3 regions of the Kribbella sp. NPDC048928 genome follow, and region 1 is predicted to be linked to each of the others. Evidence: riboswitches for the same ligand, from Rfam matches in the RefSeq annotation. Region 1 holds a riboswitch; each other region holds the start of a gene.

Region 1 (4,229 bases):
CCAAGCTCCGCCTCCGCCGCGGGACGGTCGCCGGCGAGCAACGCGCCGAGCGCCGTACCGGTCATCTCAACAAAGCGAACTGCCGAGGAGGTGCCAATTGCCATGGCACCCATCCTCAGGTCGGGCGCCTCCCCCGGACAAACGGATTAATCGCGCTGCTCGGCGTACTTCTTGAAGTTCAGCAACTGCTGACGGGCCATGACCAGATCGCCGACCGACAGCAGCGGCGCGAGAGGCCGCGGGTACTCGCCGACGACCTTCAGGACGAGGCGCGTCCCGGCGTCCCCGAGGTCGAGGAGCCGGTACGTCATGGTGGCGCCGATGATCTGTCCGGTGAGGTGCTCCTCGTGGACGAGCGCGACGATCCGACCGAGCGGCCGTCCGCCGGAGGAGCTGAACGGGTCCCCGATCTCCGGATCGTCGAGGTGCAAGAGCTCGCGCGGCGAACGGCGTCCGAGGTTGTCGATCAGGTCGTACGAGTAGGGAGCGAGCCGTACCTGGATCAACCAGGACCACACGACACTCGTCGGCGCCTCGATCGTGACAGCTCGCCAGGCCTGCACCGTGGGCTTCGGGGCGAATCGGTCGCACGCGTACGAGGCCTCGGTCTCCTCGTCGGTGACGCCCCACCGATCGCCGATCATCCGCCACCTCTTCTCGGCGCTGCACTCCTGCTCGGCGCTGCACTCCGCCACTGGCATCGTCGCACTGCCCACGCTCCGGCGCCGTGACACCCGACACACCGCGAGTATGCTTCAACCATTCTAGAGATAACACTCTAAAAAAGGAGGGCCGATGACCCCCGACCGCATCGGTAGCTCATGATCACCGAAGCCCAGTGGTCACAGGCCAGACGCGTCGTCCGCCGTACGATCCGCACCTCACTGCACTGCAGCATCGCGAGCACGAACCCGGACGGATCCCCACATGTCACACCGATCGGGTCGCTGTTGCTGACCGAGAAGGGATCCGCGCTCTACTTCGACGTACTCAACTCAAGACTCGCGGCCAACCTCGAGCGCGAACCGAGAGTCGCCATCATCGCCGTCGACAGCGGGAAACGCCTGTGGCTGCGAGCCGCACTGCGCGGCCGATTCACCGGCTCCCCTGGTATCAGGTTGATCGGCTCCGTGGGCCCGCCTCGCGAAAGCACCCCAGTGGAAACCGGCCGCTTCCAACGAGCCGTCGGACCACTCCTGCGGACCCCAGGAGGCAAAGCCCTCTGGGGCTCACTCCCCACGGTCCGCGACGTAACCGTCGAGCGCATCCAAAACCTCAACCTGGGCCCCCTGACACACGCGCTCTAACCCGAACTGCCCGGGCGGCAGCCGGGCAGGCGGCGGGCGGGCGTACTGGCTTAGGCGACCTTGGGGGCGGTGAGGGTTTCGATGATTGCTCGGGCGACTTCGCGGCCCTTGATCACGAAGTGGTCGCGGAAGAACGCGTGATGCTCGTCATGCTCGTGGAAGTGCAGCGGAGTCAGCACCGCGGAGAACGTCGGTACGCCCGTCTCCAACTGAACCCGCATGAGCGCATCCACCACCGTCGCCGCCACGAACTCATGACGATAGATCCCGCCGTCGACGACCAGCCCGCACGCCGCGATCGCGGCGTACTCCCCGGTCGAGGCGAGCTGCTTGACCTTCAACGGGATCTCGAAGGCTCCCGGGACCTTGTACACGTCGACCTGGCGGCCTTCGGTACGCAGGTCGTCGACGCAGGTTCGTACTGCCTGGTCGACGATGTCGGCATGCCAGCGCGACGCGATCACGGCGATGCGTGAGCTGTCGGTCGATGCCGTGGGGATGTGTGTCACTGTTCCTCCTGTTCACACACATGCCCAGGGGGTGCGGTGACCGGACGAGACGACCTCGCCTGTCACGTTCTCTTCATTCCGGACTGTGACCGTCGGCTCCGGAGTCGCACCGGATCTGCTGACCCTCCCCCGCCGGCTGAAACGCGTGACGAGGTCGGCGCTCGCGGGCTCGACCTGCCCGGATCGGCCGGGCCGCCATCACCGCCGGTGGGGACTTCCACCCCTCCCTGAGACGCAGCTCCGATATTAGAGGTATCTCTCCACAACTTCAACGATCATCAACAGCAGACGAGGACTTCGCGCACAGCCCGATCACGAGTCGCCGAGGATGATGGAGGTTGCCAGCCGCCGTACCAGCTCGGTCGCTGCCGCCGGTACCGATCCCGGAAGGTGCCGGCGAACGACCGCCAGCGGCAGGTCGACCATCGCGAACGCGATCTCGTCCCGCGGCCGATCCGCCGCAACGGCGATCCCGCGAACGACCTTGGCCAGCCGCCGGTCCCGGCTGCGCTCGTACGACGCCAGCGCCTCGATGTCGGCCGCCGCCCACTGATCGCGCGAGAACGCCCGATGGCCGGCATGCAGTACGGCAGCAGTCCCCGGCTGCTCGCGACACCAATCCACGATCCAAGCAGTCGACGTGACCGCGTGGGCGGGAGTGGGCGCGTCGCCGAGCTGCAGCCGGTACGCCTCGTCGAAGGTGTGCACCGCCCGCGCCCACAACGCGTGCAGCAGCGCAGGCCGATCCGGGAACCGGTGGTACACCGATCCACTCGGCGCACCCGCAGCACGCGCCACCGAGGCCATCGTCACCGCCCTCGCGCCACCCTCGGCGAAGAGCGCAACGCCCGCGTCAAGCAGTGCGTCCGCGGTATGCGTGGCCGGTCTCCCCATGCCCGCGACGATATCTCTTCGGCTTGTAGAGAGACACCTCTAGTATCTGGCCGAGCCACCTGCAGGAGCCTCAGATGGTGCCGTTCTGCATCGGACAGTCCATGACGACCACACCACCGGTGGCGTAGTTGGCGACATCGGCACTCACCTTCTGGCCGTGCGCGGACGCCCTCGACGCGGTCAGTGCGGCGGCGTCGGCGAACTCGGCCTCGAAGACCGCGAAGTACGGCGGCTCCCCCTGCGTCGCCGTCACCTCGAAGCTGTAGCGGTACGCGAGCAAGCCGGGCATCTTCGCGACCAGCGGGAGATGGGTGCTCACGTAGTACTCGCGGAAGTGGTCGGGATCGACGGGCTCGGGATACAGGACCAGCAGCTTGTGCACAACATCCTCCGTTGGTGGTGATCGACCCCCGAAGCCACCCCTGTGCGCTTCGGAAATCGAATCGATGTGGTGCACGATAGTGTGTCGGATATCGAAGCCGCAAGATGGGACGGAACGACGGATGGCGACACCCAGGCCAGGACGCGCGGTCCGAGGATCGAGCACCGGCCGGCCACTGATGGCCGCACTCGACCTATTCGGTCGTAGGTGGAACCTGCGAATCATCTGGGAGCTGCAACACGGCCCGGTCGGATTCCGCGCACTGCAGGAGCGCTGCGACAGCATGTCCTCCAGCGTCCTGCGGCAACGCCTGACCGAGCTGGTCGACGCAGGCGTCGTCGAGCAACACCCCGACACCACCTACGCCCTCACAGAGCTGGGCCACAGCGCCCGCCGCGCCCTCCGCCCCCTAATCCGCTGGTCCACCGACTGGGCCGCGACCCTCTCCACCCCCGATCCGGAAGACGCCCGCTAACACTTCTGATCTCGCACCGTCCGCACCTTCGCGGGCACGCGCGGGTCCGCAACTGGTGGTCGCTCAGCCTCCGCCTCCGGCGCACCTCGTACGACAGGACAGACGGGCACCTGTCGTACGGGGCCACCCCCGAGGCGCCGGAACATCCACTGCCGTTGGTCGTAGTCGTAATAGGTGTCAATGCCACCGACCGTCATAGCACCCCTCCCGGCTGGATCGTCGGCGATCGGTTCCCACACCCGATCGCCGTAAACAGCCTGCATGCCTGCCGACGTCAGTGGTCAGGCTTGCCGTACAGCGGTCTTGCGGGCGTGAGACGCCCTCGCCATGCTCAATGCGCCTCGGTCGCCGGGTCTGTTGCGTCGAGCGCGGGCGTGCGGCCGGCGAGGTCTGTCATGCGGATGGCATCGATGGTCCGAGTCAGATCGGTGACCTGACCGGCCAGGTCCGGGTGGGTGTCGCGGAGTTGCTCGCCGGCTGCGGTCAGCGGCTGGAGCAGGTCGGCGGCGTTGTTGCTGCCGAGCGCGTCGCGGAGGTGCGCGATAGCGGGTGCTGCTCCGGCTGTGGACGGGTTGGTGGTGTCGGTCGGCAATGCGGTGATCTGCCCGGCGAGCTGGCGCAGCGCCGCAGCGTTGTCGTGGGCCCATCCGGCGACGGCGCGG
Region 2 (4,229 bases), on a different contig from region 1:
GGCCGCCTCGCAGTACCGGCTGGACCGGCTGACCGTGATCGTCGACCGGAACCGGCTGCAGCAGGGCGCGACCACCCAGGAGACCAACGAGCTGGACCCGTTGCCGGCGAAGGCGGCCGCGTTCGGGCTCGCCGTCGTCGAGGTGAACGGGCACGACCACGGCGAGCTGCTCGACGTACTGTCCGCGGTGCCCGTCGAGCCGGGCAGGCCGACGTTCGTGATCGCCCATACGCACAAGGGTCACCCGATCTCGTTCATGAGCGACAACGTCGCCTGGCACCACCGGGTCCCGGATGCCGCTGAGTACCAGCAGGCCCTGAAGGAGCTGCAATGACAGTCGTCGAGACCCGCTCGATCGCGGACCAGCCGCGGTACGACTGCCGGGACGCGTACGTCGAGACGCTCGCCGAGCTCGCGCACGCGGACCACCGGATCGTTGGCGTGGTCAACGACTCGGTCGGATCGAGCAAGCTGAACAGCTTCCGCAAGGCGTTCCCGGACCGGCTGATCAACGTCGGGATCGCCGAGCAGGACATGGTCGGCGTCGCGTCCGGCTTGGCGAACGGCGGCCGGATCCCGTTCGTGTCGGCGGCGTCCTGCTTCCTCACCGGCCGCGCGCTGGAGCAGATCAAGGCCGACGTCGCGTACTCGAACACCAACGTCAAGCTCTGCGGGATGAGCCCCGGTGTCGCGTACGGCGAACTCGGCCCGACGCACCACTCGATCGAGGACATCGCCTGGCTGCGCGCGATCGCCGGCCTGACCATCATCGTGCCCGCTGACCCGATCGAGACCGCGGCCGCGTTGCGCTGGGCGGCTGCGTCCGAGGGGCCGGTGTTCATCCGGGTCAGCCGGATGAGCGTGCCGAAGGTGTACGCCGAGGACTACTCGTTCGAGCTCGGCAAGGCGATCACAGTACGGGACGGCGGCGACGTGACGCTGATCAGTAACGGCACCGTGCTGTGGCGGGCGCTGGCCGCCGCGGAACAGCTTGCCGGGGAGGGGATCTCGGCGCGGGTGCTCTCGATGCCGACGGTGAAGCCGTTGGACACCGAGGCCGTGGTCGCGGCCGCGCGGGAGACGGCCGGCATCGTGACCGCCGAGGAGGCGGTGTCCGGTGGCGGTCTCGGCGGTGCGGTCGCCGAGACCGTCGTACAGCAGCATCCGGCCCGGGTGACGATCCTCGGGATTCCCGAGTTCGCCCCCACGGGGTCGGCCGGCTACCTGCTGGACCGGTACGGCCTGTCCGCCGACGGCATCGCCGCAGCCGCCCGCAAACTGGTCACGACAGGTAGCTGACCAGGTCGGCGATCGAGATCATCGCGAAGCCATGAGCGTCGGCGAACGCCCGCAGGTCGGTGCCGGTCATCAGCGTGCCGTCGTCGTTCATCAGCTCGCCGATCACACCGACCGGCGGCAGGCCGGCCAGGCGGACGAGTTCGACGGTGGCCTCGGTATGACCGGGCCGCTGCCGGACTCCGCCGTCGACCGCGCGCAGCGGCAGGATGTGGCCGGGCCGGATCAGGTCCGCGGGTTGCGCCGACGGCTCGGCGAGCACACGGACGGTCCGGGCCCGGTCCGCGGCCGAGATGCCGGTTCCGACGCCGGTCGCCGCGTCCACGGAGATCGTGTACGCCGTTCGCAGGCTGTCCTGGTTGTTCGGGACCATCAACGGCAGCTCGAGCCGGTCCAGGATCTCGGACGCGGCCGGCGCGCAGACGTACCCGCTGGTGTGGCGGACGAGCAGGGCCATCAGCTCGGGCGTTGCGAGGCTCGCGGCGAAGGTCAGGTCGCCCTCGTTCTCGCGGTCCTCGTCGTCGACGACGACTACCGGCCGTCCGGCGGCGAGCTCGGCGACGGCACGTTCGATGGTGTCAAGGCTGGTGAGGGTGTTCACGGTCGCTGTCCTCTCGGCAGTGTGTTCACCAGCACTCCGGGGCAACGACAAGCTTCACGACCCCGTCCGGGGACGTGCAGCTGCCACGTGCGTCTTCCCATCCGGACTTTCACCGTCGGTCCCGGAGTTCCACCAGGTCAACCGCTACTTCTGACGAAGTCGCGGGTCGCGGACTGTCACCGCCGGCTCGGAATTTCACCGACCCCAGAGCACGTGTGTTCTTTCACCGATCAGCTTAGGGCACGTCCGCAGTTCGGGAGTGTCTTGTCCGTCTCATCTGCCTATAGTCCAGTCTGATCATCGTGAGAGGGGACCCGTGAACAGCAACCGTGGTGTGCGCCAGCCGGGGCTGGACGAGCTGCGGCTGCTCGCGAAGGTGGCCCGGATGTACCACGAGAAGGGCATCCGCCAGCCGCAGATCGCCGCCGAGCTGAACCTGTCCCAGGCGCGGGTGTCCCGGATGCTCAAGCAGGCCGTCGAGGTCGGCATCGTGCACACCGTGGTGACCATGCCGAGCGGCGTGCACAGCGACCTCGAGGACGAGTTGCAGGGCCGGTACGGGCTGCGTGACGCGGTCGTCGTCGACACCGCCGGGGCCGGCGACGAGGTGCTGCCCGCGCTCGGGTCGGGCGCCTCTGCGTACCTGGACATGACGCTCACCGGCGGGCACGTGGTCGGGATCTCGTCCTGGAGCGAGACGCTGATCGCGGCCGTCGACCGGATGCCGCGCAAGAGCGTCCCGGTGGTGGACAAGGTGGTGCAGATCGTCGGCGGTCTGGGCGACGCTGCGGTGCAGATGCAGGCGACGCGGCTGACCGCGCGGTTCGCCGAGCTGACCGGTGGGATGCCGGTGTACCTGCCCGCGCCCGGCCTGGTCGGGACGCCTGCGGTACGCCGGGCGATGATGAGCGACGTGTCAGTTCGGGACGTTCTGGGCACGTGGGGACAACTCACCGACGCCCTGGTCGGGATCGGCAGCCTCGAGCCTTCGCCGCTGCTGCAGCGCAGCGGGAACGCGGTCGCCGAGGCCGACCAGGACGAGCTCCGCAGGCTCGGTGCCGTCGGGGACGTGTGTTTCCGGTTCTTCGACGAAGAGGGAAAGCTCGTGCGCTCGACGTTCGACCAGCGGGTCATCGGGGTGACCGCGAAGGAGTTGCTGGCGGTGCCGCGCCGGATCGGTGTGGCCGGCGGCGACCGCAAGTACTCCGCGATCCGCGCCGCCCTGCTCGGCGGCTGGATCAACATCCTGATCACCGACCTCGCCATGGCCCACCGGTTGGTAGATGGAGCCTGAGGAGCAGCGGGAGGTCTACGCCACGATCGACCTGGCGTTGCGGGTCGGTGAGGTGTTGCTGTCCAGCGGCGCGGGTACGGCGGACGCTACCGCCACGATCCTCGGTGTCGCCGCGGCCGGCGGGTTGCGCGGGTGCGAGGTCGACATCACGTTCACATCGATGGCGGTCTCGTACCAGGCGGCGCCGGACGTCGCGCCCGAGACGCACATCCGCCTGGTCCGGTACCGGTCGCAGGACTTCTCCCGGCTGACCGACGTCGACCAGTTGGTACGTCGGCTCGCCCGCGGTGACCTGACCCGCGAGGAGGCCTCTCGCGATCTGGCACGGATCACGTCCGCGGGTCCGCCGTATCCGCGGTGGAGCGCGGTGCTCGCGTGGGGCGTGATGGCCGGCGGCGCCACGTTGCTGCTCGGCGGTGGCTGGCTGATCACGCTGCTGGCGGTCCTGACCGCGATCGTGATCGACCTGAACAACCGCTGGTTCAACCGCCAGCGGCTGCCCGCGTTCTACCAGCAGGTCGCCGGTGCCTTCGTCGCAACCGCGGTCGCCCTGGTGCTGTACGCCGTGCACGCACCGGTCAAACCGTCCCTGGTCGTTGCCGCAGGCATCATTATGCTGCTGGCCGGGATCGCCCTCACCGGTGCCGTACAGGACGCCATCACCGGGTATTACGTGACCGCCGCGGCCCGGAGCCTCGAGGCGATGCTGCTCACCGGCGGAATCATCGCGGGCGTCTCGCTCGGTCTCGCGCTGGGCCTGCGGTTCGGGCTGAACGTCGGCATCGAACCGCAGGCGATCCAACTCGCGAACCTCCCGATCATGGTCATCTCGGGTTCCGTGATGGCAGTCGCCTTCGCGTACGCCTCGTACGCGCCACTGCGCGCGCTGCTGCCGGTCGCGGTGATGGGCGCCCTGGCCTCGCTGGTGTTCACGCTGATGACCAGGGCGTCGTTCGGACCCGCCTGGTCGACCGCGGCGGCCGCGTTCGTGGTCGGCCTCGGCGGATACTCCAGTGGCCGTCGGACCGGCGTACCGCC
Region 3 (4,229 bases), on a different contig from region 1:
CCGGCCGCCTCCTAGCCACCACCAACACCCTCCCGCCCGCGACTGCCTCCACGGGTGCCGTCCAACCCGCAGGTGCTGTCCCGCCCGGCCAGGCCGATCCGTGGGCCGGCACTCCCGACGCACCAGAAGTCTTCGACCAACTCCCATCCCTCCCACCCAACTGGACCCCCACTGGCCCTCAGCCCACCCCACCACCGGCCGGGCAGGAGGGGCGCGGTGCGACAGTTCCTGCGCAGGACGGTCGTCGCCTGCAGACCGAAGGCGCACCAGTTGTCGAACAGAACCGCACTGAGGCGTCGAACCGGGGTGGGGCGTCGGGGCGGGGGCGGCGGGGGTTGTGGGCGGGGGTTGTTGTTTGTTTTGTGGGGGCGGTTGGGTTGTTGGGGAGTGCTGCCTGGTTCCTGTTCCGCTGAGTGGTAAATGGCCGGACGGTGCGGTTGCTCGGTGGAAGACTGTCAACGGTGGATCCGGCTGAGCGCGAACTCGAGGTGCCTTCGCCTGGGAGTGCCGCGCCGGGCAGGAACCGGCTGCTGATCGGCGCGCTGGCGATCACGACGACGGTCGGGTACGGCGTCCTGACCTACGCGTTCAGTGCGCTGCTCGGCCCGATGAGCGCCGAGCTCGGCATCTCCACAACCACCACGGTCGGCGCGTCGACCACCGCCGTACTCGTCAGCGGCCTGGTGTCGATCCCCGTCGGACGCTGGCTCGACGCGCACGGAGGGCGGGCCCTGATGACGGGCGGCTCGGTCCTCGCGGCAATCGCCGTACTCGCCTGGTCGCAGGTCCACAACACCGTCCAGTTGTACGGAGTCTTTGTCGCGATCGGCATCGCGTCGGCGATGGTGCTCTATCCGCCCGCGTTCGCCGTCGTGGTGGCGGTCACCGCACCGGAGCGGCGGACCAACTCGATCCTCACCATCACCTTGGTCGGCGGGCTCGCCAGCTCGATCTTCATCCCGCTCACCGGATACCTCGCCCACGCGCAAGGTTGGCGTACTGCGCTGGTCATCCTGGCGGGTGCCGTGGCCGCCATCACGGTCCCGCTGCACCTGATCGCCGTACGGCGGCGTCCGCCGCGGCCGGCTGTCGGCGTGCGACACAGCACGTCGCCGGCGAGGGTGCTGAGCGATCCCGGGTTCTGGCTGCTCGCGGGAGCGTTTGTCGTACACAGTGCGGCGCTGGCCGTGATCTCTGTGCACCTCGTGCTGTATCTGGTCAGCCTGGGGCACCCGCCGGCGCGGGCGGCGAGCCTGGCTGGTCTGCTCGGGCTGTTGTCGGTGACCGGGCGGCTGGTCACAAGCGTGTCGGCGCGGTGGTTGCCGATGGCGACGGTTACTGCAGTGATCCTGTTCGTGCAGGGGATCGCGATCGGGCTGCTGCCCGTCCTGGGGCGTCATGTGGCGGGAGCGGTCGGGTGTCTGGTGCTGTTCGGCCTCGGGTTCGGGGTGTCGTCGATCGCGACGCCGGCGATCCTGCTGGACCGATACGGCGCGACCGGGTTCGGGACGATCGCCGGCATGCTCGGTACGCCGACCACGATCGCCAAGGCGGCCGGCCCGCTGGCCGGCGCGGGTCTCGCCGACGCGTTCGGCTACCGCCCGCTGATCATCGCGGTCGCAGTCGCCTGCGCGGTCGCCGCAACAGCCCTCGCCCTCACCCGCCGCCTCCTGCCATGCACTCCCGACCCGTCCCACACTTAGGGCACGTCTCCCAAGTGCGTCGAGGACCAGGATGTGACCTGGGTCGTGGTGCGGGTTGTGGGGGAGGGCATACTTGAAGTACGAGTGAAACCCACTCGCGTGCTCCGGGGTCGGTGTAATTCCGAGCCGGCGGTAACAGTCCGCGACCCGGTCGCTGCGGTTCGGCGATCGGTTGACCTGGTGGAATTCCAGGACCGACGGTGAAAGTCCGGATGGGAGGCGCACGCGGTCGGCGGGTGTGCTCTGGCGCCCGGCGGCGCGGAGCGTGGGCTGTGAGGCCCGCGGGACGTGACGGCGGCAGGGTCCGGCAACGGACCGGGTGCCGGGATCGGTGAGATCCCGGTGGGCGACGGAGCAGACAGGCCGGCCGGAGGCCCCGGAGTGCGTCCGTGACGACGAGGGGCCCGAGTAGTGAACGACGTGTCGCCGATGGATGTCGCCTGGATGCGGCGTGCCATCGAGCTGGCCGCACGTGGCACCGGCAGTACACATCCCAACCCGGTCGTCGGCTGTGTGATCACCGGCCGTGACGGGCATCCGGTCGGCGAGGGCTTCCATGCTGTTGCCGGCGGCCCGCATGCCGAGGTCGAGGCGCTCCGGATGGCCGGCGCCCAGGCTCGCGGCGGTACGGCGTACGTCACGCTGGAGCCCTGTAACCACACCGGCCGGACCGGGCCGTGCGCCGATGCGCTGATCGCGGCCGGAGTCGCACGCGTCGTGTACGCCGTACCGGACCCGAACCGGACCGCGGCGGGGGGTGCGGAGAAGCTGATCAGCAAGAACATCGAGGTCGTGCAGGGCGTCCTGCAGGCCGAGGCCGAAGCGGTCAACCACGTCTGGCTGCACAGCGTCCGGGTCGGCCGGCCGTTCGTCACCTGGAAGTTCGCGACGACGCTCGACGGGCGCTCGGCGGCGCCGGACGGAACCAGCCGCTGGATCACCGGCCCGCTCGCCCGCGCCGACGTCCACCGGCAGCGCGCCGAGTGTGATGCGATCGCCGTCGGCACCCAGACGGTGCTGGACGACGACCCGGAGCTGACGGTCCGCGATCAGGACGACGTACCGGCCGCTCGGCAGCCGTTGCGGGTGGTGGTCGGCGACCGGGAGATCCCGGAGTCGGCCCGGGTCCGCAACGACCGCGCCGAGACGCTGCTGCTGCCGACCCATGATCCCGCCGAGGTGCTCCGGCAGCTCGACGACCGGCAGATCCGGCACCTCTGGCTCGAAGGCGGCCCGACGCTGGCCGCAGCCTTTCTGCGCGCCGGTCTGGTCGACCAGATCGTCGCGTACGTCGCCCCGGCCGTGCTCGGTTCGGGGTACGCCGCGGTCGGCGATCTCGGCGCGGAATCGATCGACCACCTGCGGCGGTTCAAACTAACGGACGTCACGCGGCTCGCCGACGACGTCCGGCTCACCCTGGTTCCTCTGGGAGGAAAGTAGATGTTCACCGGCATCATCGAAGAGCTCGGCACGATCGAGTCCCTGGACCTGCTGGACGGAGACGCTGCGCGGCTCAGCATCCGCGGGCCGAAGGTGACCGAGGACGCCGCGTTCGGCGCCTCGATCGCGGTCAACGGCTGTTGCCTGACCGTCGTCGAGTACGGCGGCGGTACGTTCACCGCGGACGTGATGCGCGAGACGCTGCAGCGGACCAGCCTCGGCGGACTGGAGAAGGGCTCGACGGTCAACCTCGAACGCGCGGTCGCCGCGCACGAGCGACTCGGCGGGCACATCGTCCAGGGCCACGTCGACGGCACCGGCACGATCGCGTCACGCAGCCCCGGTGAGCACTGGGAGGACGTCCGGATCAGTACGCCGCCGGAGATCCTGCGCTACATCGCCGAGAAGGGCTCGATCGCGATCGACGGGGTCTCGCTGACCGTGACCGACGTCGACGACGCGTCCGGGACGTTCGGGGTCAGCCTGATCCCGACCACGCTCGAGCTCACCGTACTGGGGCGCAACAAGGTCGGCGACACCGTCAACCTCGAGGTCGACGTGATCGCGAAATACGTCGAGAGACTACTTGCCGGAGGCACCAAGTGAATCCCGTTGACTGGTTGTTGACGTCGCAGGTCACCATCGCCGGTTCGCCGGTGCTGGTCCGCGAGATCGTCGGCAACGTGTTCGGTCTGGCCAGCGCGCTGTTCGGCATGCGCCGGCTGGTCGCCGCGTGGCCGGTCGGCATTGTCGGCAACGTCCTGCTGTTCACGGTCTTCATCGGCGGGATCTTCGACACCCCGCAGGACAAGGACCTCTGGGGCCAGGCCGGCCGTCAGGTGTTCTTCGCGCTGATCAGCCTGTACGGGTGGTACCGCTGGTACCAGACCCGGCACGGCGGATCCGCGTCCGCGGTCCAGCCCAAGTGGGCGACCGCGCGGCAGCGGCTCGAGCTGCTCGGCATCGGCGTCGTGATCTACGCGATCGCGTACTTCGTGCTGAAGGCGCTCGGCTCGTGGGGGCCGCAGTGGGACGCGTGGATCCTCACCGGCTCGATCCTGGCGACGTACGGGATGGCCCGCGGGT

What was found. A riboswitch is a leader RNA that binds a small molecule or an ion and turns the genes downstream of it on or off. The one in region 1 is predicted to bind FMN.
Region 2: it holds a riboswitch for FMN, as region 1 does, so the genes downstream of both, ribB (3,4-dihydroxy-2-butanone-4-phosphate synthase) here and ACGFI6_RS22470 (6,7-dimethyl-8-ribityllumazine synthase) in region 1, are expected to answer to the same signal.
Region 3: it holds a riboswitch for FMN, as region 1 does, so the genes downstream of both, ribD (bifunctional diaminohydroxyphosphoribosylaminopyrimidine deaminase/5-amino-6-(5-phosphoribosylamino)uracil reductase RibD) here and ACGFI6_RS22470 (6,7-dimethyl-8-ribityllumazine synthase) in region 1, are expected to answer to the same signal.

What each region holds. Positions count from the first base shown of each region.
Region 1 is NZ_JBICUC010000005.1:87,053-91,281, reverse strand. Features, by position in the region: gene ACGFI6_RS22485 (GNAT family N-acetyltransferase) at 1-104, opposite strand, end outside; gene ACGFI6_RS22480 (hypothetical protein) at 147-701, opposite strand; gene ACGFI6_RS22475 (pyridoxamine 5'-phosphate oxidase family protein) at 822-1,307, shown strand; gene ACGFI6_RS22470 (6,7-dimethyl-8-ribityllumazine synthase) at 1,358-1,816, opposite strand; FMN riboswitch at 1,879-2,054, opposite strand; gene ACGFI6_RS22465 (TetR/AcrR family transcriptional regulator) at 2,129-2,710, opposite strand; gene ACGFI6_RS22460 (EthD family reductase) at 2,781-3,092, opposite strand; gene ACGFI6_RS22455 (winged helix-turn-helix transcriptional regulator) at 3,214-3,567, shown strand; gene ACGFI6_RS22450 (hypothetical protein) at 3,899-4,229, opposite strand, start outside.
Region 2 is NZ_JBICUC010000002.1:336,232-340,460, reverse strand. Features, by position in the region: gene ACGFI6_RS08435 (transketolase) at 1-334, shown strand, start outside; gene ACGFI6_RS08430 (transketolase family protein) at 331-1,299, shown strand; gene ribB (3,4-dihydroxy-2-butanone-4-phosphate synthase) at 1,283-1,897, opposite strand; FMN riboswitch at 1,981-2,114, opposite strand; gene ACGFI6_RS08420 (sugar-binding transcriptional regulator) at 2,214-3,191, shown strand; gene ACGFI6_RS08415 (threonine/serine exporter ThrE family protein) at 3,181-4,229, shown strand, end outside.
Region 3 is NZ_JBICUC010000012.1:210,763-214,991, forward strand. Features, by position in the region: gene ACGFI6_RS39290 (serine/threonine-protein kinase) at 1-413, shown strand, start outside; gene ACGFI6_RS39295 (MFS transporter) at 462-1,703, shown strand; FMN riboswitch at 1,799-1,932, shown strand; gene ribD (bifunctional diaminohydroxyphosphoribosylaminopyrimidine deaminase/5-amino-6-(5-phosphoribosylamino)uracil reductase RibD) at 2,133-3,143, shown strand; gene ACGFI6_RS39305 (riboflavin synthase) at 3,144-3,749, shown strand; gene pnuC (nicotinamide riboside transporter PnuC) at 3,746-4,229, shown strand, end outside.